DNA from 4 places in the Pantoea folii genome. Region 1 is predicted to be linked to each of the others. Evidence: riboswitches for the same ligand, from Rfam matches in the RefSeq annotation. Region 1 holds a riboswitch; each other region holds the start of a gene.

Region 1 (5,164 bases):
CCAGTGCTTCACAGCGCTTTACCACTTCCATCGCGGCAGCTTCACTGCGCAGGTAGTTCACCACCACCAGCGCACCCTCAGCGGCGAAAGCCTGCGCGATAGCTGCACCAATACCCCGACTCGCACCCGTCACCAGAATCGTTTGATCAGCAAATTTCATCGTTTACCTTCTGTAAAAACGTGGATTCAATCCGCATAGGGCGCGAAGCGCTCAGCGGCAGTTTCAGCAGATGCCTCTATTTCCGTAAAGGTGACCAGATCCAGCAGGCTAAAGCGGCCATCGTGATGCCATCCGGCGGCAGGCGATGTCATGCTGCCAAAGGCAGTAATACGGGTGATACCGGCTTGCCCTAGCCGCGCGGCGAGACCAAACAGCTCGCGTGGTGTGGCCGCCACCGCCGCCGTTTGCAGATAAATTTTCTGCTGAGAAATCAATGCAATCGCATCCTCAATCTCATCAACGGCCACCACTTTAAGCGTGCGTCCGAGTGCCGACGGCATCAGAGCTTCGGGGCCATCTACTACCACCACCGACCAATTGTCCATTGCCTCGCCGAACAGGATGCGATCGTCCTGCAACGCGCGAATCTCTTCACGGCTGCGCCAGGTTGCCACGCTATTAACTTCAGCCGAAGACAGCACTCGACGCGGATATTTGCGCGCCAGCGCTCGCAGTTCATGGGCGATGTACTCCGCGAATTCCTGCGGCGTGATGCGCCCGCCGCGTTCAACGAACAGCATTTGCGGTGAGTAACAGCCCGCCTGGTCATAGCGCATGACGTCATAGGCCGCGCGCTGCGCCAGATAGACGCCCTGCCTTGTATCCAGTGCCGAACGCGCCACCAGTCCCACGCTGATTTTATGGCCGTGCGGCAGAAAACGCGTGGTGACCGGCAGTTGGTGTTTGATTGCAGCCAGCGCGGCATTACCACCGTAAGCCATCACCACGTCAGGCTGTGTTAACCAGTGTTTTTCTGCTTCGGCTTCGCCGCCTTTCCACCACACTACCGCCAGGCATTCGCCAAGTTGGGGATCGATTTCAGCCAGCAGTTGCGCGAACCAGCCCGCCATCAGCGGTTCGGCACCAGGCAGTTTGCCCACGCTGCCCGCTTTCACCAGCAATCCACAAATCAGACTCCACAGCGGTAGACCCGGCACATTTCCTGCCCAGATATGCATGAGCAGGTCCGGGCCAAATGCCCGTGCGAAGCCGCCATTAGGTCGCGGCTGAAAATCATCCAGCAGCTGTGGATCGTTAAAGTCCTCGGTTAAAAAGCGCTTGAGCTGCGGCTGTCGAAAAGTTTTAAGGTATCCGGTAAGCCCAAGGCGAATCATCTCGGCGTCATAACCGGTGACAATCGCCAGCAGCATTTCGGCCTTGCGGCGCAATGGATGGTTTCGATCCAGCAAACGCGCAATGGCCTCATCAATAATTGCGACGATCTTCGCCACGCTCAGCGTTGTGAGATAAGCGCGAGCGTGATCGCGCAGATGTGCGCTGAGAAGTGTAATTTGTGCCGGATTCAGATCGGGCACGTCGACATCCAGATGCTGGCCGTGATGGCTAAAACTCAGCGTGCGCCACTGCACCCCTTCAGGTGATAAACATCCCGGTAGATAACCCGCGACCTCTTTCACACTGCACCCTGCGCAGCAGCCAGGAACTCTTCCATCGCCAGCGAACAGCCCTTCGCATCCGCTCCGGTGACCCGGCCTAGCAGATGGAAGCCGCCAGTGACCGCGCGGCCAGCATCCTCGGTCAGTAAGGCAGACACTGAATTGAAATGAGCCAGATCATGGTGCACCAGCACGCCCATCTCGCCTTCGGGCACTTCATCGCCTGTGAGTGGATTGACCACGCGGGTGCGGATCCAGTGCGGGCCGGATTTCACCGAGGGACAGGCAACGTTGCCATCGTCATAAAACTGGCTGCTCAGTTCGGTCATGCCGTACATGTTGATGCAGTGCGTGCGCGGCACGCCCAACGCCGCACTCAGCTCGGCGTAAAACTGCTCGGCCTCAATCTCACGGGATTGCCCCTTAAATCCACCGGTATCCAAAATTCGGCTTCCAGCGGGTAATGCAAAATGTCGCCCCTGGCGCTGCAGTTCGTCGAGCAGATGGACAAAGCTGTAGCTCGCGCCCAGCAGCGCATAAGGTTCGCCCTGTGCTTCAGCCTGCTCCAACGCAGCAAACAGGCGATCCATCGCGATACCGCTGTCATCCAACAGCACTTCGCTCTCGGCGGTGCCAAATTTTTCCACCGCTAATGTCAGGTAATGGGCCAGCGAAGAGTTGGGCAGCGCCCGATTATCAGGGAACAAAATGCCCATGCGAATCCGCTCTTCGCCCGCCATAAAGCGCTGGCTGAAATTCTGCATCATCGAGCATTTCCAGACGTCAAGCGTCGGATGATAGCTGCGACCTTTCACCGTGCCGGTGGTTCCGCTGGTCATAAATACCGCTTCGACGTCATCGGTGGCATGGCAGCTCAGCGTCAGATCCTTAAACGCGGTAATGGGAATTGCCGGGATGGCACGCCAGTTTTTCACCATAAACGGTGTGCGACCGCGCTGCATGGCGAAACGGCGATAAGGGAGGTTGTGTTCAAATTGGTACGCGAAGACGGCAAGCGCCATGCGGTTAAAGTCGTCGTCGGTTGTATCCTGACGCTGAAGAAAGGTGAGCAAAGCGTCGATCAAAGCAGCTTCAGTCATGGGCGAGTCCACCAGTTGCGATTGCGCGAAATTTCTCAGGCCGGGCCTGATGAGTAGAGTCTGTCCGCTACAAGCACAAAGATGGGATCAGGACGCAGTGTCGCCCTGTGTTCCGCTCCCTACGCCGGTATTAGCCGGATCAGGTTCGTAGGGTCACCACGTTGCCAACGCGAAAACGCTGGCGGGTAGAATCTCAGCCCGCTAACCGGGCACCCCCTGGAACAGGTCGCAGTCAATCAAAAGGCCGCTCAATAAAACGTCAATCAACTCACTGATTTTATTAAGCTTACTTTAAATCTACTGCAGACGGTCGTTAAAGGTTAAACCATTTGCTGTTTTAACACACTGATCTTTTTATCTGACCAGATGCACGACGAGCGTTTCAGCTTCGCGGTGATTCATTGATTAATGTGAATAGCCCTGCTGAATGAGCGAGCTGTGAGTTTTTATCATCAGATACTTCTGGCCTCAGCATTAATCCAGGAAAAAATGTCATGAGAATGCCATAACTCTACCATTAACAAGTTATTAACCAGGATATTTGATGTACTTTAGCTTTAATGCCCGTTTTATTTGTTCGAGTCCCTCTTCAATAAATCTCACAGGATTTTTTTGTGGTACGTAATATTCAGATTTTATCCCAACCATTATCAGATAATGACCAGGCGGCATCTGCAATACACATCAATTCATTTCATCAAATAAACCAGAAATAGTCTTGATTTTCCGTTAGTTAGACCAGAGACTGTTTGTGAAGCACTTAAGGGAATTTAAAATGAAGACTTCCGCTAAGGTTGGAGCACTCGGTGCCCTGGGGATTATTTTGTCTGCGTCGGGTTATGAGGTATATTCGCGGAACGTAGAAAATCAAAAAGATGAAATAGCCTGTGTGACCGTTCACAGTCGTGATGCGGTTATTGCCGTAGAGAAAGGTCTCCTCAATAAATCCCATACCGAGATGTTTGGAAAAAATAGAATCACCCTGGGCTCTCTTCTGTTCCACAACGAAAGCGTAGCAAAAAATGGTACACGTATTATCGTTCCGTTTACTTTGGCGAGCCATCGTGGGCAATCTGAGTTTCAGGCCGTAGTGAGATGTTCAAATTTACAAGATATTGAATACGATAAACTTTAATGAGTCCATTGACTCACACAGCAAACGGATAAAAAACCATGTATAAGGCAACGAAATATTACGTCTGCGATCACGCCCGCAGGGGCTTGCTGTTGCATACCGCAGGATGTGAACAGTTACCCGGTATCGATTCACGGGCGTTTATTGGCAGTATGTATAACCACAGCCAGGCATTAACCGTCGCCGCAGCGCAATATGCGAATGTTCATTACTGCCCGTGCTGTATCACTGTGAATAAGACTATCGAGCCAGAAAAATCTAAGGCAGCTATGCCAGCACTGTGCAGGGCGACAAAACCAAAGAGAAAGAAACCGGTGAAGGTTGTCGAGCCCGTGCGACACTTTCCTCTCTGACTTGATGACAGCAAATGTCCTGCAACGTTTAAATCCCATCTTTTGGCCCGAAATCAACATGTATCGTCTTAAACACCGCCCGCCTCGCTGACACCAGCGTGACGGGCGGCAGCAGACTCAAGCCGTTCTGAATCGGCGGGTGAGCGGTTTCTCAACTTCTACAATCAGGAACATCACGAAACCGATGATGAAGGTGATCACCCAATAACGGAATGGCAGTCCAGTGGTACCGAATAGCAGCTGCATAAATGGCGCGTAGATGATCAGCAGTTGCAGCACCAGCAGCACCGCGCTGACGATCCAGATCCCTTTGTTCATCAGCAGCCCTTTGCTCAGTGAGAAGCCGTCCGACACACGGCAGTTGAGCATATAGAACCACTGCGCGGTAACCAGCGTCTGCAACAGCACGGTGCGGATAAACTCAGGGGAATAGCCACGCGGCTGCAGCCAGGCTTCCAGCACAAACGCACTTATCGCAATCATTGAGCCAACAAACACCACGCGCCAGATAGCGAACCCATCCATCACATGCAGTTTGGGATCGCGCGGCGGTCGGCGCATGATGTTTTTTTCACCCTCTTCAAATGCCAGACCAAACGACAGCGTGGCCGACGTCGCCATGTTCATCCACAGAATCAGTACCGGCGTGAGCGGAATGAGATTCCCCGCCAGCAGGGCGATGATGATCAACAACCCCTGTGCGAGGTTGGTGGGCATAATAAACAGGATGGTTTTTTTCAGGTTGTCATAAACCCGGCGCCCTTCCCTTACTGCGCTGGCAATGGTGGCGAAGTTATCATCCGTGAGCACCATATCGGCGGCTTCCTTGGTCACTTCGGTGCCTTTAATGCCCATCGCGATACCGACATCGGCGCGCTTCAGGGCGGGCGCATCGTTCACGCCGTCCCCGGTCATACCGACTACCTCTTGCTTACTCTGCAACGCCTGAACCAGACGGA
Region 2 (5,164 bases), on a different contig from region 1:
TGAATTACCTGAAGCGTTTGATGCGGTTCGGCTAAACGGCGAATTGCGCACGTTGAACATTCAGGTCGCTGTCGGATCACTGTTTTCTGCCTCGGGAAAATATCGCAACTGCTTGCGCCTCAATTATGGTTTGCCCATCAATGAGCAAACTGAACAGGCCATCGCCCAGCTTGGCGCTGCGGTGGAGCAGGCCATGCACGCCTGTCATATCGAAACGGAACAGGCTCCTTCCCTGACTGATTAGAGTAGAAAGGCAGGGCTGGAGAGAGAGGTAGACCAGCCCTGGCCCACTGCCAGCGACAGCGGGCAGGCACACTTTATCCTGAACGGAAATTCACGCCAGCCCGCAAAAAGCCGGCTGCGCGTGAGCTTCCAGCCAATCCACCAAGTTTGCATGACGTTACAGCGCTTCTGCAGGCTGGGTTCCAGCTTCAACCAGTGCCAGCAGCTCCTGTGTCGCCTGACGCCAGTCTCCCGCCTGAGTAATGGCGCTCACCACGGCAACGCTTCCAACGCCAGTGGCCAAAACTTCAGGTACGCGCGCAAGGGATATACCGCCAATCGCCACAGTCGGTATATCCTGCAACCGTGCCATGTGGCGTTTCAGTTCTATAACACCCTGTGGTTCGGAAGGCATATCTTTGGTTTGCGTAGGGTAAATGTGTCCCAGTGCAATGTAGGAAGGACGCAGCGCCAGCGCGCGGTCCAACTCGGCATCATCATGAGTCGATAACCCAAGACGCAAACCTGCCTGGCGGATAGCGTCCAGATTAGCCACGTCCAAATCTTCCTGACCAAGATGCACGCCATAGGCGTTATATTTAATCGCTAATCGCCAGTAATCGTTGATAAACAGGCGTGCACGATACTGCTTGCCCAGCGCAATTGCCTCGCGCACTGCGTCTTCTACTTCATGATCCTGGCAATCTTTGATGCGCAACTGGATGGTGCGAACGCCAGCCTCCAGTAAGCGTGCAATCCACTCTACGCTATCAACAACAGGGTACAGCCCCAGTTTCGGGGCCGTGGCTGGAAAGGCATCGGTCATACTTTTTCCTCTTTAAGGGCATCGGCGGCGTGATAAAGCTCGCCACCACGGCTGCGGAAGGCATCCGACATCTGCGCCATGCCAATTTCAATGGGCTGGGCTTCTGCCTGCTGGCGAGCAGCATATTCGCGCACTTCCTGGGTAATTTTCATCGAACAGAATTTTGGACCGCACATTGAGCAGAAGTGAGCCACTTTGCCCGATTCCTGCGGCAATGTCTCATCGTGATAAGCGCGTGCCGTATGCGGATCGAGCGCCAGATTGAACTGATCCTCCCAACGGAATTCAAAGCGTGCTTTCGACATGGCGTTATCACGGATCTGAGCGCCGGGATGGCCCTTAGCCAGATCGGCTGCATGCGCGGCGATCTTGTAGGTAATCAGCCCCTGCTTAACATCTTCTTTATTCGGCAAACCGAGGTGCTCTTTCGGTGTGACGTAGCACAGCATGGCGCAGCCAAACCAACCAATCATCGCGGCACCAATGCCGGAGGTAAAATGATCGTACCCGGGGGCGATATCGGTGGTCAGTGGGCCAAGCGTGTAAAACGGCGCTTCGTGACAGTGCTCTAACTGTTCGGTCATGTTGCGGCGGATCATCTGCATTGGCACATGGCCTGGACCTTCAATCATTACCTGCACATCGTATTCCCAGGCGATCTTGGTCAACTCACCTAAGGTATGCAACTCGGCAAACTGGGCTTCATCGTTGGCGTCCTGAATCGATCCCGGACGCAGGCCATCACCGAGTGAGAGCGCGACATCATAGGCGGCGCAGATTTCACAGATCTCGCGGAAATGCAGATAGAGGAAACTCTCTTGATGATGTGACAGGCACCATTTCGCCATGATCGAACCACCACGCGAGACAATACCGGTCAGACGATTAGCCGTCATCGGCACATAGCGCAGCAGCACACCAGCGTGAATAGTGAAGTAATCCACCCCCTGTTCTGCTTGCTCGAGCAGGGTATCGCGGAAAATCTCCCAGTTAAGGTCTTCCGCCACGCCATTCACTTTCTCCAGTGACTGATAAATGGGCACAGTACCAATCGGCACCGGGCTGTTTCGCAAAATCCACTCGCGCGTTTCATGGATATAGCGGCCTGTGGAGAGGTCCATCACGGTATCCGCCCCCCAGCGTGTTGACCACACCAGTTTCTCCACTTCCTCTTCGATCGATGAGCTCACCGCTGAGTTGCCTATATTGGCGTTCACCTTCACCAGAAAGTTACGGCCAATGATCATCGGCTCGGATTCGGGGTGATTAATATTGGAGGGTATGATAGCGCGGCCGCTGGCAACTTCCTGGCGCACAAATTCGGCGGTGATGTTTTCCGGCAGATTGGCACCAAAACTGTGGCCCGGGTGCTGTTGCAGTAGCACTTCACCACGAATACGTTCGCGGCCCATGTTTTCTCGCACCGCAATAAATTCCATCTCGGGTGTAATCATGCCCTGACGTGCGTAATGCAGCTGTGTGACGCAGCGGCCAGCTTTGGCACGACGCGGCTGCGGTAACTGCTCGAAGCGCAGGTGATCCAGCCCTTCATCGGCTAAGCGTTGCTGAGTGTATTGCGAACTCAACTGGTGGATCGCTTCGCTGTCATCGCGTTCAGCGATCCAGTTTTCACGCAATCGGTCTAATCCCCGATGCACATCAATGGTGGCCGCGGGGTCGCCATAAGCACCTGCCGTGTCATATACCGGCACTGGTTCGTTGTGCTCATACTGTGGATTCTCTTTTGTGCCACCGATGTGTGTAGGGCTAAGCTGGATTTCGCGCATCGGCACACGGATATCCGCTCGGCTGCCGGTAATCCAGATACGTTTTGAATTGGGGAAAGCGGTGCCTTGCAGCGAATCGATAAATTCCTGCGCTTGTGCACGTTGTTCACGACGAGAAGTTTTAGCAACAGACATAGCAAATTTCCTGAATTAAGGGGAAGTTGCTTGTCCAGAGTTCGGAAGGAGTAACAGGGACGATGCCGGGCGCCAACACGCATCGCTCTGTGAATGTCTACTCTTGTTCCCTTCGCAGGTACTAACCTGATCAGGTTCCGCGGATCCCGAATAAACGGTCTCAGCCCCTTAGGGCACTCCGACAAGGTTGAATTTTACGATATAAGCTACTTTGCTTGCCATTTCACGTTTGGGCAGTGCTCGTGTCCGTCACGTACTACGTGTACGCTCCGGCCACTGCGCGCTGTCCGAGCGTGAACTGGCTGCGCACGCTACGCTTATATCGCAAAATTTGACTCTAGATTGCTTTAAAGAGACGCATAAAAACGTGAATAGGCCTCAATAAAAAAGCCCATTCAGCATAAGAGGGCTTTTTCGGAATAACAAGTTTTTTACATGGGGCCGAAGTTAAGCGGGGCGAGCCATGCTGCTTTCATTGGCGACCGGTGGGCGCGCCAGCTGGTTATCCCAGGCGAGTTGCACCAGCTTATCTTCCAGCGTGAAGCGTGACTCCAGCACTTCACCCACTTCGGATAACGCCTTCTGGAATTCTACGCAGTTATCGTCGTTGATGGCCTGCTGCAGATGGCTGTCATACAGTTGCATCATGCGATCGGTATTCGCTTCCAGAGCGGGATAGAGTTGGGCTGCCGCAATGAGTGGGCTATCGCCTTCCATCTCACTGATAATGCGTTCATAAATACTGAAATGACCGGTTGAGAGGTAATCTACCAGGCCGTGACAAAACGCATCCAGCGCCTGTTCATCCAGGGCACTGAGCGCCTCTTTGTTTGGCTTGATGCCAATTAATGCGTAATAGCTGACAAGCAACTGTCGGCGCGCGCGCAGCCACGCATCAACAAGTTCATTACCGCCACTTACACGCCTGGCCAGGTCATCTAACTGGGTAAGCATATGGGGCTCCGGGTGAGTTATAGTTATCCATTCCACACTTAACATCAGGATTTCAGCGTGCCATTTGACGCTAAGGACAACGAATAAGATGCAACGTGAGATCTCAAGCGTAGACGCTGGCTGGTGGATTGTCAGCCATGAACAAAAACTTTGGTTACCGCAAGGTGAACTGCCGCATGGCTTATCCGGCGATTTTGGCCTGACTGGAAAAACCGCGATTTTGATTGGCGAATGGCAGGCGGAGAATGTCTGGCTGATACGTGAATCACGACCTGACAATATGGGCTCTGTTCGCCAGCTTATCGACGAAGATGTTGGGCTTTTTCAGATGGTTGGGCGTGGAGTTCAACTCGCCGAATTCTACCGCTCACACCGCTGGTGTGGCTACTGCGGCCACGAAATGCACCTCAGTAAGCGCGAGTTTGCCTGTCTGTGTCACCACTGTCGCGAACGCTATTACCCGCAAATCGCGCCGTGCATTATCGTGGCGATTCGCCGGGGGGAGGAGATTCTGCTGGCCAACCATGCGCGTCATCGCAACAGCATTTACACAGTATTAGCTGGCTTTGTTGAGGTCGGGGAGACGCTGGAGCAGGCCGTCGCGCGTGAAGTGATGGAAGAGAGCAACGTCCGGGTTAAAAATGTCCGCTACGTCACCTCGCAGCCCTGGCCGTTCCCGCATTCATTAATGATGGCGTTTATGGCCGAATATGAGGGCGGTGAGTTGCAGCATGATGGCAAAGAGTTGCTGGATGCCGGCTGGTATCGCTATGACGATTTGCCCTTGTTACCGCCACCGGGCACGGTGGCACGGCGGTTGATTGAAGATACCGTTGCCCTGTGTCGCGCCAGCGCGCCGTGAAAATGCTACACTGGCGGCCTTAGCATGAGAGAGCCCATTATGAGTGAACTGAAGAACGATCGTTATCTGCGTGCCCTGTTACGTCAGCCGGTGGATGTCACCCCTGTATGGATGATGCGACAAGCCGGGCGTTATTTGCCGGAGTACAAAGCCACGCGTGCTGAAGCCGGTGATTTTATGTCGCTGTGTAAGAATGCGGAGCTGGCGTGCGAAGTCACCCTGCAGCCGCTGCGTCGTTATGCGCTGGATGCCGCGATCCTCTTCAGCGATATCCTGACGATTCCTGATGCGATGGGGCTGGGGCTCTATTTCGAAACGGGCGAAGGTCCGCGCTTCTCAAATCCTATTACCTGCCGTGCAGATGTAGACAAACTGCCG
Region 3 (5,164 bases), on a different contig from region 1:
GAGGTCACCATGTCCATCATTAATACCAAAATCAAACCATTCAAAAACGCAGCGTTCAAAAACGGCGAATTCATCGACGTAACCGAGAAAGACGTTGAAGGTAAATGGAGTGTATTCTTCTTCTACCCGGCTGACTTCACCTTCGTTTGCCCAACTGAGCTGGGTGACGTGGCAGACCATCACGAAGAACTGCAGAAACTGGGCGTAGACATCTACTCTGTTTCTACTGACACGCACTTTACCCACAAAGCCTGGCACGGTTCTTCCGAAACCATCGCAAAAATCAAATACGCGATGATCGGCGACCCAACTGGCGCACTGACCCGTAACTTCGAAATCATGCGCGAAGACGAAGGTCTGGCAGATCGCGGTACCTTCATTGTTGACCCACAGGGCATCATCCAGGCTATCGAAATCACCGCTGAAGGCATTGGCCGTGACGCATCTGACCTGATCCGCAAAATCAAAGCGGCTCAGTATGTGGCTTCTCACCCAGGTGAAGTTTGCCCAGCTAAATGGAAAGAAGGCGAAGCAACACTGGCTCCATCTCTGGACCTGGTTGGCAAAATCTAAGCAACACCCAGCCATTCGATCTTTCTCAATCGGGTGCTACGGCACCCGATTTTCTTGACAGGAACTCACTATGCTCGATACCAATTTAAAAACACAGCTCAAGGCTTACCTTGAGAAATTAACGAAACCGGTTGAGTTGATTGCCACACTGGATGATGGCGCTAAATCTGCGGAGATCCGTTCTCTGTTAGCCGATATCGCGAGCTTGTCAGAAAAAGTCAGCTTTCGTGAAGAGAATGATCGTCCGGTTCGTAAACCCTCTTTCCTGATCACTAACCCAGGCAGCCAGAGCGGCCCACGCTTCGCCGGTTCGCCAATGGGTCACGAATTTACGTCACTGGTGCTGGCCCTGCTGCAGACCGGTGGACACCCTTCGAAAGAGTCGCAGAGCCTGCTGGAGCAAGTGGTTGCTCTGGACACCGACCTGCATTTCGAAACCTATTACTCGCTGTCATGCCACAACTGTCCTGACGTGGTACAGGCGCTGAACCTGATGGCAGTGCTGAACCCACGCATCAGCCACACCGCCATTGACGGTGGCATGTTCCAGAACGAAATCGCCGAACGTAACGTGATGGGCGTTCCAGCGGTATTTCTGAACGGCAAAGAGTTCGGTCAGGGCCGTCTGAGCCTGGCAGAAATCGTTGGCAAAGTGGACACCAACGCTGAGAAACGTGCAGCAGAAGAGCTGAACAAGCGTGACGCCTATGAAGTGCTGATCGTCGGCAGCGGCCCAGCGGGCGCAGCGGCAGCGATTTACTCCGCACGTAAAGGTATCCGCACTGGCCTGATGGGCGAGCGTTTTGGTGGCCAGGTGCTAGACACCGTGGACATCGAAAACTACATCTCCGTACAGAAAACCGAAGGCGCGAAGTTGGCCGGTTCACTGCGTGCCCACGTCGATGATTACGATGTTGACGTCATCGACACCCAGAGCGCCATTAAGCTGATTCCTGCGGCGAAAGAGGGCGGTCTGCACGCGATTGAAACCGCGTCTGGCGCAGTCCTGAAATCACGCAGCATCATCATTGCCACCGGCGCACGCTGGCGCAACATGGGCGTGCCGGGTGAAGAGCAGTATCGCACCAAAGGCGTGACTTACTGCCCACACTGCGATGGCCCGCTGTTCAAAGGCAAGCGCACGGCGGTGATCGGCGGCGGTAACTCCGGCGTTGAAGCGGCTATCGACCTCGCAGGTCTGGTTGAGCACGTGACGCTGCTGGAATTCGCCAGCGAAATGCGCGCCGACAAAGTGCTGCAGGACAAACTGCGCAGCCTGAAAAACGTCGATGTGATTCTGAATGCGCAGACCACCGAAGTGAAAGGCGACGGCAGCAAAGTGACCGGGTTGAGCTACATCGACCGTAACAACCAGACCAGCCACGAGATCGCGCTGAGCGGCATCTTCGTGCAGATTGGTCTGTTGCCGAACACCACCTTCCTGGAAGGCGCGGTAGAACGTAATAAGATGGGCGAGATCATCATCGACGCCAAATGCGAAACCAGCCTGAAAGGCGTGTTCGCAGCGGGTGACTGCACCACGGTGCCGTACAAGCAGATCATCATCGCCAGCGGTGAAGGCGCGAAAGCCTCACTCAGCGCGTTCGATTACCTGATCCGCACCCAACCGGCTGAATAAGTTTTATTGCGATAGCCACGCAGCCGCCCCGTAACGGATGTTACGGGGCTTTTTTTTGCCTGTTTTTCATCCCAACCAACGGCGTGCTTCCGCATCGCTCACGTCGCGGTAATAAACTTTATGCAAACGTTCGCCGCAACTTTTACATCGAGCTTCAACATGGGTGGAAAAATAGTGGCGACCGGAAGGGCAAATAGCCCCTTTGCGCGAAATTCGAATGTCGTGCCATTTATGGGCGTGCGGAATAAAGCTGAATAATTTTGAGATCATTATCGATTCCGGAATTGGATAGGCAGTGACTCTCTTCAAGTCCGGAGGGGGATTAGGCCTTGCTACGCCTGGCAGGGCGTTGATGTGCATCAATGAATACGAAGGCGCGTGTTGATTAGTCGATTTTTCAGTGATTAGAATAAATCTGGAAAATTCAGAAGAGAGTTAATTAATGATGATAATTGATCGAAACGGCTCTTTTTAATATTTAGCCTGTCGAATTATTTTAACTATTTTGATTTAGTGCCGTTTTCAGCATCCTTCAAACGACCACGATTTACAATCCTTCACGCTCGCCTTATCCTGTATGCGGCATGTTCACCATGCCATGACTCGGGGTGCCCCTGTTAAACAGGGCTGAGATACACCCGCTGACCTGATCTGGATAATGCCAGCGTAGGGAAGTCAGATGCCTGACCGCATTCGCCTTCTTGATCGCCGGTTGGGAGTTTTATGACACAGCCTGACCTTCTTACCCCCGCGCAATTCGCGCAATCTCTGCAGCTGCTGCGTCAGCAGGCACCGCTGGTGCACTGCATGACCAATGACGTGGTGCAAACCTTTACCGCCAATGTGCTGCTGGCTTTGCAAGCCTCTCCCGCGATGGTGATCGATGCCGAGGAAGCCGCGCAGTTCGTGAGTTTTGCCGATGCGCTGCTGATCAACGTCGGCACCTTAACCCGCGACCGTCGCGATGCGATGCTGGCAGCGGTACAGTCCGCTTCTAAAGTCGGTACGCCCTGGACGCTCGATCCGGTCGCGGTTGGCGCACTCTCATTCCGTACCGAATTCTGCCAGCAGTTGCTGAGCCTGCATCCCGCCGCGATTCGTGGCAACGCCTCGGAAATCCTCGCGCTGGCTAACCAGGCTGCGGGCGGACGCGGCGTGGACAGCGTGCATCAGGCCGATGCCGCACTCAGCGGGGCGCAACAGTTGGCACAGGATTACCACACGCTGGTGGCGGTCACCGGCGAAGTCGACTACGTCACTGATGGCAAACGCACACTGGCTATTCCAGGCGGGAGCCCGCTGATGACGCGCGTGGTCGGCACCGGCTGCGCGCTTTCCGCCGTGGTCGCGGCCTTCAGCAGCTTACCAGGCGACCGCTTGCAGCATGTGGCGGCGGCATGTCGCGTGATGTCGCTGGCAGGCGAGCAGGCGGCGCGTGCTGTTCAGGGGCCAGGCAGCTTTGTCGCGGCTTTCCTCGATAACCTCTGGACGCTGGAGGTTGCCATATGAAACGCATCAACGCGTTGACCATTGCAGGCACTGACCCGAGCGGCGGCGCGGGCATTCAGGCCGATCTCAAAGCCTTCTCCGCGCTGGGTGCGTATGGCACCAGTGTGATTACCGCGCTGGTGGCGCAGAACACCTGCGGCGTACAGTCGGTGTATCGCATTGAACCCGAATTCGTTGGGGCGCAATTGGATTCGGTGCTGGATGATGTGCGTATCGATGCCGCCAAAATCGGCATGCTGTCGGAAACAGCGATTGTCGAAGTGGTGGCCGAGCGGCTGAAACGCGCCAGACTGCCGTTTGTGGTGCTGGATACGGTGATGATTGCCAAGAGTGGCGATCCGCTGCTGTCGCCGGATGCGGTCGCCAGCGTGCGTGAACTGCTGCTGCCGCAGGTGTCGTTGATCACCCCCAATTTGCCGGAAGCGGCTGCGCTACTGGGCCGTGATATGGCGCAGGATGAGAAAACCATGCTGATGCAGGGCGATGCGCTGCTGGATCTCGGTTGTGAAGCGGTATTGATGAAAGGCGGACATCTCAGTGATGCCGAAAGCCCGGATTGGCTAATCACCCGCGCGGGCCGTCAGCGCTTTACCGCACCACGCGTCAATACGCGCCATACCCACGGCACCGGTTGTTCGCTGTCAGCGGCTTTAGCGGCACTGCGTCCACGCCACGATAACTGGGCGGATACAGTCACCGAAGCCAAAGCCTGGCTGCAGCAGGCCTTGCAGCACGCGGACTCGCTGGAAGTCGGCAAGGGCATTGGTCCGGTGCACCATTTCCATCAGTGGTGGTAGGGCAGCAGAACGGCGATTAAGGCGTGCCTCTGTGTTGCAGGATTCAACCTGAAGGCTGCCCATCGCAAGGTGGCAGAATTTTTTTACTGCGTATCCGTCTGAAAAATGGAGTCAGCAATTTGCCAGCCTGGCGCTTTTCGGTCCAGGCTGTTGGGGGCGAATCGGCCATTGCCGGTTCCATTCCAGCCATTTATTTCAGGAGCCAACATGACGGACATCGTACAGTTATTGGGCAAAGAAGCGGATTCACTTCTTCAACATCGCTGCATGACCATTCCAGCGGACAGCCTTTATTTACCGGGCGCGGATTTCGTTGATCGTGTGATGATCGACAACAATCGTTCTCCTGCCGTATTACGCAACATGCAAACCCTGTATAACACTGGTCGCCTGGCGGGCACCGGCTATCTGTCGATTCTGCCGGTCGATCAGGGCGTTGAGCACTCAGCGGGTGCCTCTTTTGCCGCCAACCCGGCTTACTTCGATCCGAAAAACATTGTTGAGCTGGCGATTGAAGCTGGCTGTAACTGTGTCGCCTCTACCTATGGTGTGCTGGCCTCGGTATCACGCCGCTATGCACACCGCATTCCGTTTATGGTGAAACTGAACCACAACGAAACCCTGAGCTATCCCACCCAGTACGATC
Region 4 (5,164 bases), on a different contig from region 1:
GCAGTGGCGCCAGCGCAAACACCGGAATCGCCTGACTGGCGGTCACCAGCGGAAACAGCACGCGGCGTAGAGTCTGGCTGCCCGCCATCAGCACCGCCAGCATCACGCCCGTCCCAACGCCCAGCATCAGCGCCAGCACAATCTCTGCCAGGGTAAACAGCGCGTGATGCGCCAGCAGCTGGCGATGCAGCCATAATGCCTCCAATACCGCCAGTGGCGAAGGCAGCAAAAAGTCAGGCACGCCATGGTGCCGCGCCAGCAGCCAGCCACACAGCAGCACCGCGATCAGATAGATCGCGCTAAACAGTTTTTTCATCTTGATTCAGTCGGGAAAAGAGTTCGCCCTGCGCCTGTAGCAGGCGAGGATCATCAAGGGATCGGGGAGCATCACCCGCAGGCACCGGCCAGCTTTCAACCGCTAACGGCTGGCCATGCAACAGCACGATGTCATCGGCCATACGGCAGGCTTCGAGCGGATCGTGCGTAACCAGCAGCACCGTTTTGCCCTTGAGCAGCGTGGCAGTCAGGGTTTGCAGACTGAGTTTGGTCATCACATCCAGCGTGGCGAAGGGCTCATCCATCAGCACCACTTCGCGTTGGGCATACAGTGTACGTGCCAGTGCCACACGCTGCCGCATCCCGCCTGAAAGCTTATCCGGTGAGGCTTGCGCCACCTCACTCAGCTTTACCTGCTCAAGCAGCGCCAACGCACGCGCGCGGTCCGATTTTTCACCGTTGAGCCGAGCGGAAAGCATCACGTTTTCCAGCACCGTCAGCCACGGATACAACAAATCCTGTTGCCCCATCCACGCCACTTTGCCCGGTAAGCCACTGATTTCGCCCTGTTGTGGCTGCAACAAACCTGCCACCAGCCGCAATAAGGTGCTTTTCCCAATGCCGCTGCGCCCCAACAGCACGGTGGTTTTACCGCCGCGCAGTTGCAGATTGAGTTGCTGGCACAGCGCCTGTTCGCCCCAGCTAAAGGTGATGTCATTAAATCCGATCGGATTCATAGTCGCTTTGCCGCCAACATTGCCAGACGGGTAAACCCTCGCGCTTCCAACACCGAGGCCGCCTGCGCCGCGCGAATGCCGCTGGCACACACCAGCACGATGCGCCGATCCTGCGGCGGCTGCCAATCGACTATGGCGTGCGGCAGAATGCGTTCGACGATGTTCGCTACGCTGACGGGGGCTTCTTCCACACTGCGCAACTCGACAATGCAATCATCTTTCGTCAGCAGTTGCTCATCGATAAAGGGCACGCTGTTTTCTGGCTCTTCCGCGCCGTCAAAACGAAATGCGCGCATATGCCAGTTGATGAAGTCGCAGTTGATCACACTGCCGAGGGGTGAAGGTTGCAGATCCAACAGCACGCTGAGTGCCATCTGCGCCTGCATTGCACCCAAAGTCGCCACTGCCGGTCCCATCACGCCTGCGATGTTGCAGTTGGCTGCGGAGGCGGGTAAGCGTGGAAACAGTGCCCGATAGCTCGGCGCGCTGCCGCAGAAGCCACCGACGTAGCCCTGACGACCTAATACTGATGCACTGATCAAAGGAATCTGCGTTGCCATACAGGCGTCGGAGAGTTGATAGGTCACCGCGAAGTTATCAGCGGCATCAATCACCAGATCGATATCCGTGAGGAGGTGCGGCAGATCGCTGGCGCCGATAGCCCGTGGCACCACCTCTATCTGCACCTCGGGATTACGTTGCACCAGCGCCTGTTGCGCACGTGCTGCCTTGCTGTGACCGATGTCCTGCATCGTAAACAGCGTCTGGCGATGAAGATTGTGTAAGGCCACTTCATCGTCGTCACACAGGCGGATAAAACCGACGCCTGCGCCAACCAGCTGCGGCAGTAATGTAGCGCCCAACCCGCCTGACCCCACCACCAGGACGCACGCATCCGCCAGCTTTTGCTGACCTTCGACACCGATTTCCGGCAGCATCATCTGCCGTTGATAGCGATCCATGATGGCTCCTTAACTCAAACTCGCCAGACCGAAGATCGGTGTTGAAGCTGCCGCCATATCCCGTTTCTCCATCAAACCAGCACTGCGTGCGGCCTGTCCCGCTTCAATCGCCAGCCGGAAACCGTTCGCCATGCCAACCGGATCGCCGGCTTTCGCCACCGCGGTATTGAGCAGGATGCCATCGAAGCCCATCTCCATCGCCTGTGCGGCCTGTGATGGCGCACCGATGCCTGCATCAATTATCAACGGGATGTCGCTGAACCATGCCCGCATCGCGCGTAATCCTTCAATGTTGCGCAGGCCCTGCCCGGAACCGATCGGCGCGCCCCACGGCATCAGCAGTTCACAACCGGCTTCCAGCAGCTTCTCACCGACGATCAAATCTTCGGTGGTGTACGGGAAGACCTGAAAACCGTCCGCACACAGGATGCGTGCCGCTTCAACCAGCGCAAAAGGATCGGGCTGGAGCGTGTCGGCATGCCCGATCACCTCCAGTTTGATCCACGAGGTGTTGAACAGTTCGCGCGCCATCTGCGCGGTGGTCACCGCCTCTTTCACCGTGTGACAGCCTGCGGTATTGGGTAGCACGCGAATATCCAGCCCGGTCAGCAGCTCGCGAAAAGCCGCGCCCGCCGCGCCTTCACGACGCAAACTCACGGTGATGATTTCCGTGCCAGAGGCGGCAATGGCCTGTTGCAGAATCGCCGGTGATGGATAGCCCGCGGTGCCAAGCAGAAAACGTGACTGCGGATCGAAATCGTAAAACATGTTTCAACCTCCCTGCATCGGGGACAAGACTTCCAACTGACAGCCCTCTTCCAGCTGCTGGCTGCTGTACTGACTTTTAGGCACAAAGTTGCCGTTGAAAGCGCTGGCAACGCATGCGGCATCAATTTGCTGCTCGATCAGCAATTCGCTGAGCGTGCTGGCCTCAGTGCGGATCGCCCGGCCGTTAAGCTGAATATTCATAGGATTGTTCCCCGAAAAGGCGCTGCATCAGCTGTTCTGCCATCATTGGCGCCAGCAGAAAACCGTGGCGATACATGCCGTTAAGATAATAAGTGTCGTTTTGATAATGGATTTCTGGCAGGTTGGCCGGATAAGCAGGACGTAAACCGCTGCCGCTTTCGACTACGCGGGCTTCCGCCAGAGCAGGATGAATAGCGTAGGCCGCGCTGAGCAGTTCCATCATGGCGCGCGCGCTAATCGGGCTGGCATCGTCGCTTTCCACCATGGTGGCGCCGAGCATGAAATGACCATTACGGCGCGGCACCAGATAGCAGGGAAAGCGCGGATGCAAGAGGCGAATCGGACGCGAAAAGTGCACTTCATCGCTGTGCAGAATCACCATCTCGCCACGCACAGCACGCAGGCGCGGAAGGTCGGCTTTGGCATGCATGCCACGACAATCAATCACCCGGCCCGAAGGTTGTATTGCATCAAAACGCACGCCGCGCTGTAACAGCTTTTCGCGCATTTCCGTGAGCGCCAGGCGCGGGTCGAGATGTGCTTCCCCGGCAAAAAACAGCCCACGGGCAAAACGCCCGGCCAGCAACGGTTCAATGTCACCGGGATCGACCCATTGGTGCTTTTCGGTCATGCGCGCAAAACGGTTAAGTTCCTGGCTGTCGCGCGGTGGCGCCACCACCAACGTTCCCTGATGTGCCACGCTGCTGACACGCTGTTGCCACCAGCCAGCGGCGTGTTGCCCGAGAGAGATCACTTCCTGCGGGGCACTTTCAGATTCACACCAGGGTGCAAGCATGCCGCCAGCAAACCAGGAAGCAGGCTGGCGGGAGTCGTCGCCAATGACGTCGACGTCTTCGCCGCGTTCAGCCAGCAGCGTCGCCACGCAGAGACCAGCCACGCCGCAGCCTAATACCGTCCAGCGGCTCACAGCAGGTTATCCGGGATATAAAGGGAATTCACATCGGCCTCTCAGTGTTGACTGAGACCCGCAGATACAGGAGGAGGGAAAGGGCGCGAGCGATCCTCTGCGCCAGACAACACCGGAGCGGTGCTGTCAGTCTTCCTACGCCAGTATCAACTGGGTCAGGTTCAAAGGGTCGCTAAGCCGCGCATTGCGCTTTTAGCCTCTCAGTCTCTTTGGCGAGACTCCCCCGACGCGTCTATTTGTATTGCAGGCGCAGGTCGCCGTCAAGCACGGATTACCGCAGATAGCCATCACGTCATCGCATGGCATTTATCGCTACGTACACGTTCTGGATCGAAAACGTAACATATGGTATACAAAGGCATTATTGCTACTTTTCAAGCGCAAAGAAATTATAGGTGATGTTGGACTCATTATGAAAAATATTAGAATTGCCTTTATTAAAGCCGGTTGGCACAAAGAGATTGTGCACAATGCGTTGGTGGGTTTTGAGCAAGAATTAAAAGCACAGAACGTTGAAGCGGAATTAAAAGTGCTGGAAGTGCCGGGCGCATTTGAAATGCCGCTGCTGGCAAAACGCTTAGCGGAAACCGGTAAATACGACGCGATTGTAGCGGCTGCGCTGGTGGTGGATGGCGGTATCTATCGTCACGATTTCGTTGCTGCAGCCGTGGTTGATGGCCTGATGAACGTTCAGCTGACCACCAATGTGCCAGTGTTCTCTGTCTCACTGACGCCGCACAATTTCCAGCCGGTCGATGTGCTGGAAAACTTCTATACCGAACACTTTATTAAGAAAGGCAAAGAGGCCGCGCGTGCTGCGCTGGCGATTCATAATTTGTCGATCGATTAATTCCCTCTCAGGAACACTTCATTATTCGCGGTGAAGTGTTCTTGCTCTCAATAATACCTCCCTGCCCTTAAGAACAATATGTTCTACGTTATTTCGAAAATCGCATAAGCCACTTTCATTACTCTCCTCTGCTACTTCAACTTACGTAAATTTTTGTCGTAAACAGCAAAAGGTGTACAAAAACACTTCACATTCATAGCATTCACTATAATGTATAGCACATGCTATACTTCTCAGGGGATGACTATGTTGACCAGGCACGTTATATCAGTTGTGATGCTTACACTCGCGATGAGCGCTTCAGCGCTTGCCGCTGACAAACTTAAAGTGGTCACCACTTTCACGGTGATCGCAGACATGGCAAAGAACGTCGCAGGTGATGCCGCCGAAGTGACATCCATCACCAAGCCCGGTGCGGAGATCCATGAATACCAACCAACCC

The links. A riboswitch is a leader RNA that binds a small molecule or an ion and turns the genes downstream of it on or off. The one in region 1 is predicted to bind thiamine pyrophosphate.
Region 2: linked by a shared signal. The riboswitch ahead of thiC (phosphomethylpyrimidine synthase ThiC) and the one ahead of AC1MDE_RS02670 (LuxE/PaaK family acyltransferase) in region 1 are both predicted to bind thiamine pyrophosphate.
Region 3: linked by a shared signal. The riboswitch ahead of thiM (hydroxyethylthiazole kinase) and the one ahead of AC1MDE_RS02670 (LuxE/PaaK family acyltransferase) in region 1 are both predicted to bind thiamine pyrophosphate.
Region 4: linked by a shared signal. The riboswitch ahead of AC1MDE_RS17750 (FAD-dependent oxidoreductase) and the one ahead of AC1MDE_RS02670 (LuxE/PaaK family acyltransferase) in region 1 are both predicted to bind thiamine pyrophosphate.

The regions. Positions count from the first base shown of each region.
Region 1 is NZ_JBWXON010000001.1:541,920-547,083, forward strand. It holds gene AC1MDE_RS02660 (3-oxoacyl-ACP reductase) at 1-160, opposite strand, end outside; gene AC1MDE_RS02665 (acyl-CoA reductase) at 187-1,638, opposite strand; gene AC1MDE_RS02670 (LuxE/PaaK family acyltransferase) at 1,635-2,717, opposite strand; TPP riboswitch at 2,816-2,944, opposite strand; gene AC1MDE_RS02675 (hypothetical protein) at 3,493-3,852, shown strand; gene AC1MDE_RS02680 (cation-transporting P-type ATPase) at 4,323-5,164, opposite strand, start outside.
Region 2 is NZ_JBWXON010000032.1:6,651-11,814, reverse strand. It holds gene AC1MDE_RS25130 (aminotransferase-like domain-containing protein) at 1-244, shown strand, start outside; gene thiE (thiamine phosphate synthase) at 401-1,048, opposite strand; gene thiC (phosphomethylpyrimidine synthase ThiC) at 1,045-2,970, opposite strand; TPP riboswitch at 3,061-3,161, opposite strand; gene AC1MDE_RS25115 (Rsd/AlgQ family anti-sigma factor) at 3,418-3,924, opposite strand; gene nudC (NAD(+) diphosphatase) at 4,013-4,786, shown strand; gene hemE (uroporphyrinogen decarboxylase) at 4,826-5,164, shown strand, end outside.
Region 3 is NZ_JBWXON010000021.1:7,879-13,042, reverse strand. It holds gene ahpC (alkyl hydroperoxide reductase subunit C) at 10-573, shown strand; gene ahpF (alkyl hydroperoxide reductase subunit F) at 644-2,212, shown strand; TPP riboswitch at 2,807-2,902, shown strand; gene thiM (hydroxyethylthiazole kinase) at 2,936-3,721, shown strand; gene thiD (bifunctional hydroxymethylpyrimidine kinase/phosphomethylpyrimidine kinase) at 3,718-4,518, shown strand; gene fbaB (class I fructose-bisphosphate aldolase) at 4,726-5,164, shown strand, end outside.
Region 4 is NZ_JBWXON010000015.1:131,844-137,007, reverse strand. It holds gene AC1MDE_RS17775 (ABC transporter permease) at 1-316, opposite strand, end outside; gene AC1MDE_RS17770 (ABC transporter ATP-binding protein) at 300-1,013, opposite strand; gene AC1MDE_RS17765 (ThiF family adenylyltransferase) at 1,010-1,975, opposite strand; gene AC1MDE_RS17760 (thiazole synthase) at 1,985-2,743, opposite strand; gene thiS (sulfur carrier protein ThiS) at 2,747-2,944, opposite strand; gene AC1MDE_RS17750 (FAD-dependent oxidoreductase) at 2,928-3,872, opposite strand; TPP riboswitch at 3,988-4,107, opposite strand; gene AC1MDE_RS17745 (6,7-dimethyl-8-ribityllumazine synthase) at 4,285-4,722, shown strand; gene AC1MDE_RS17740 (metal ABC transporter substrate-binding protein) at 4,999-5,164, shown strand, end outside.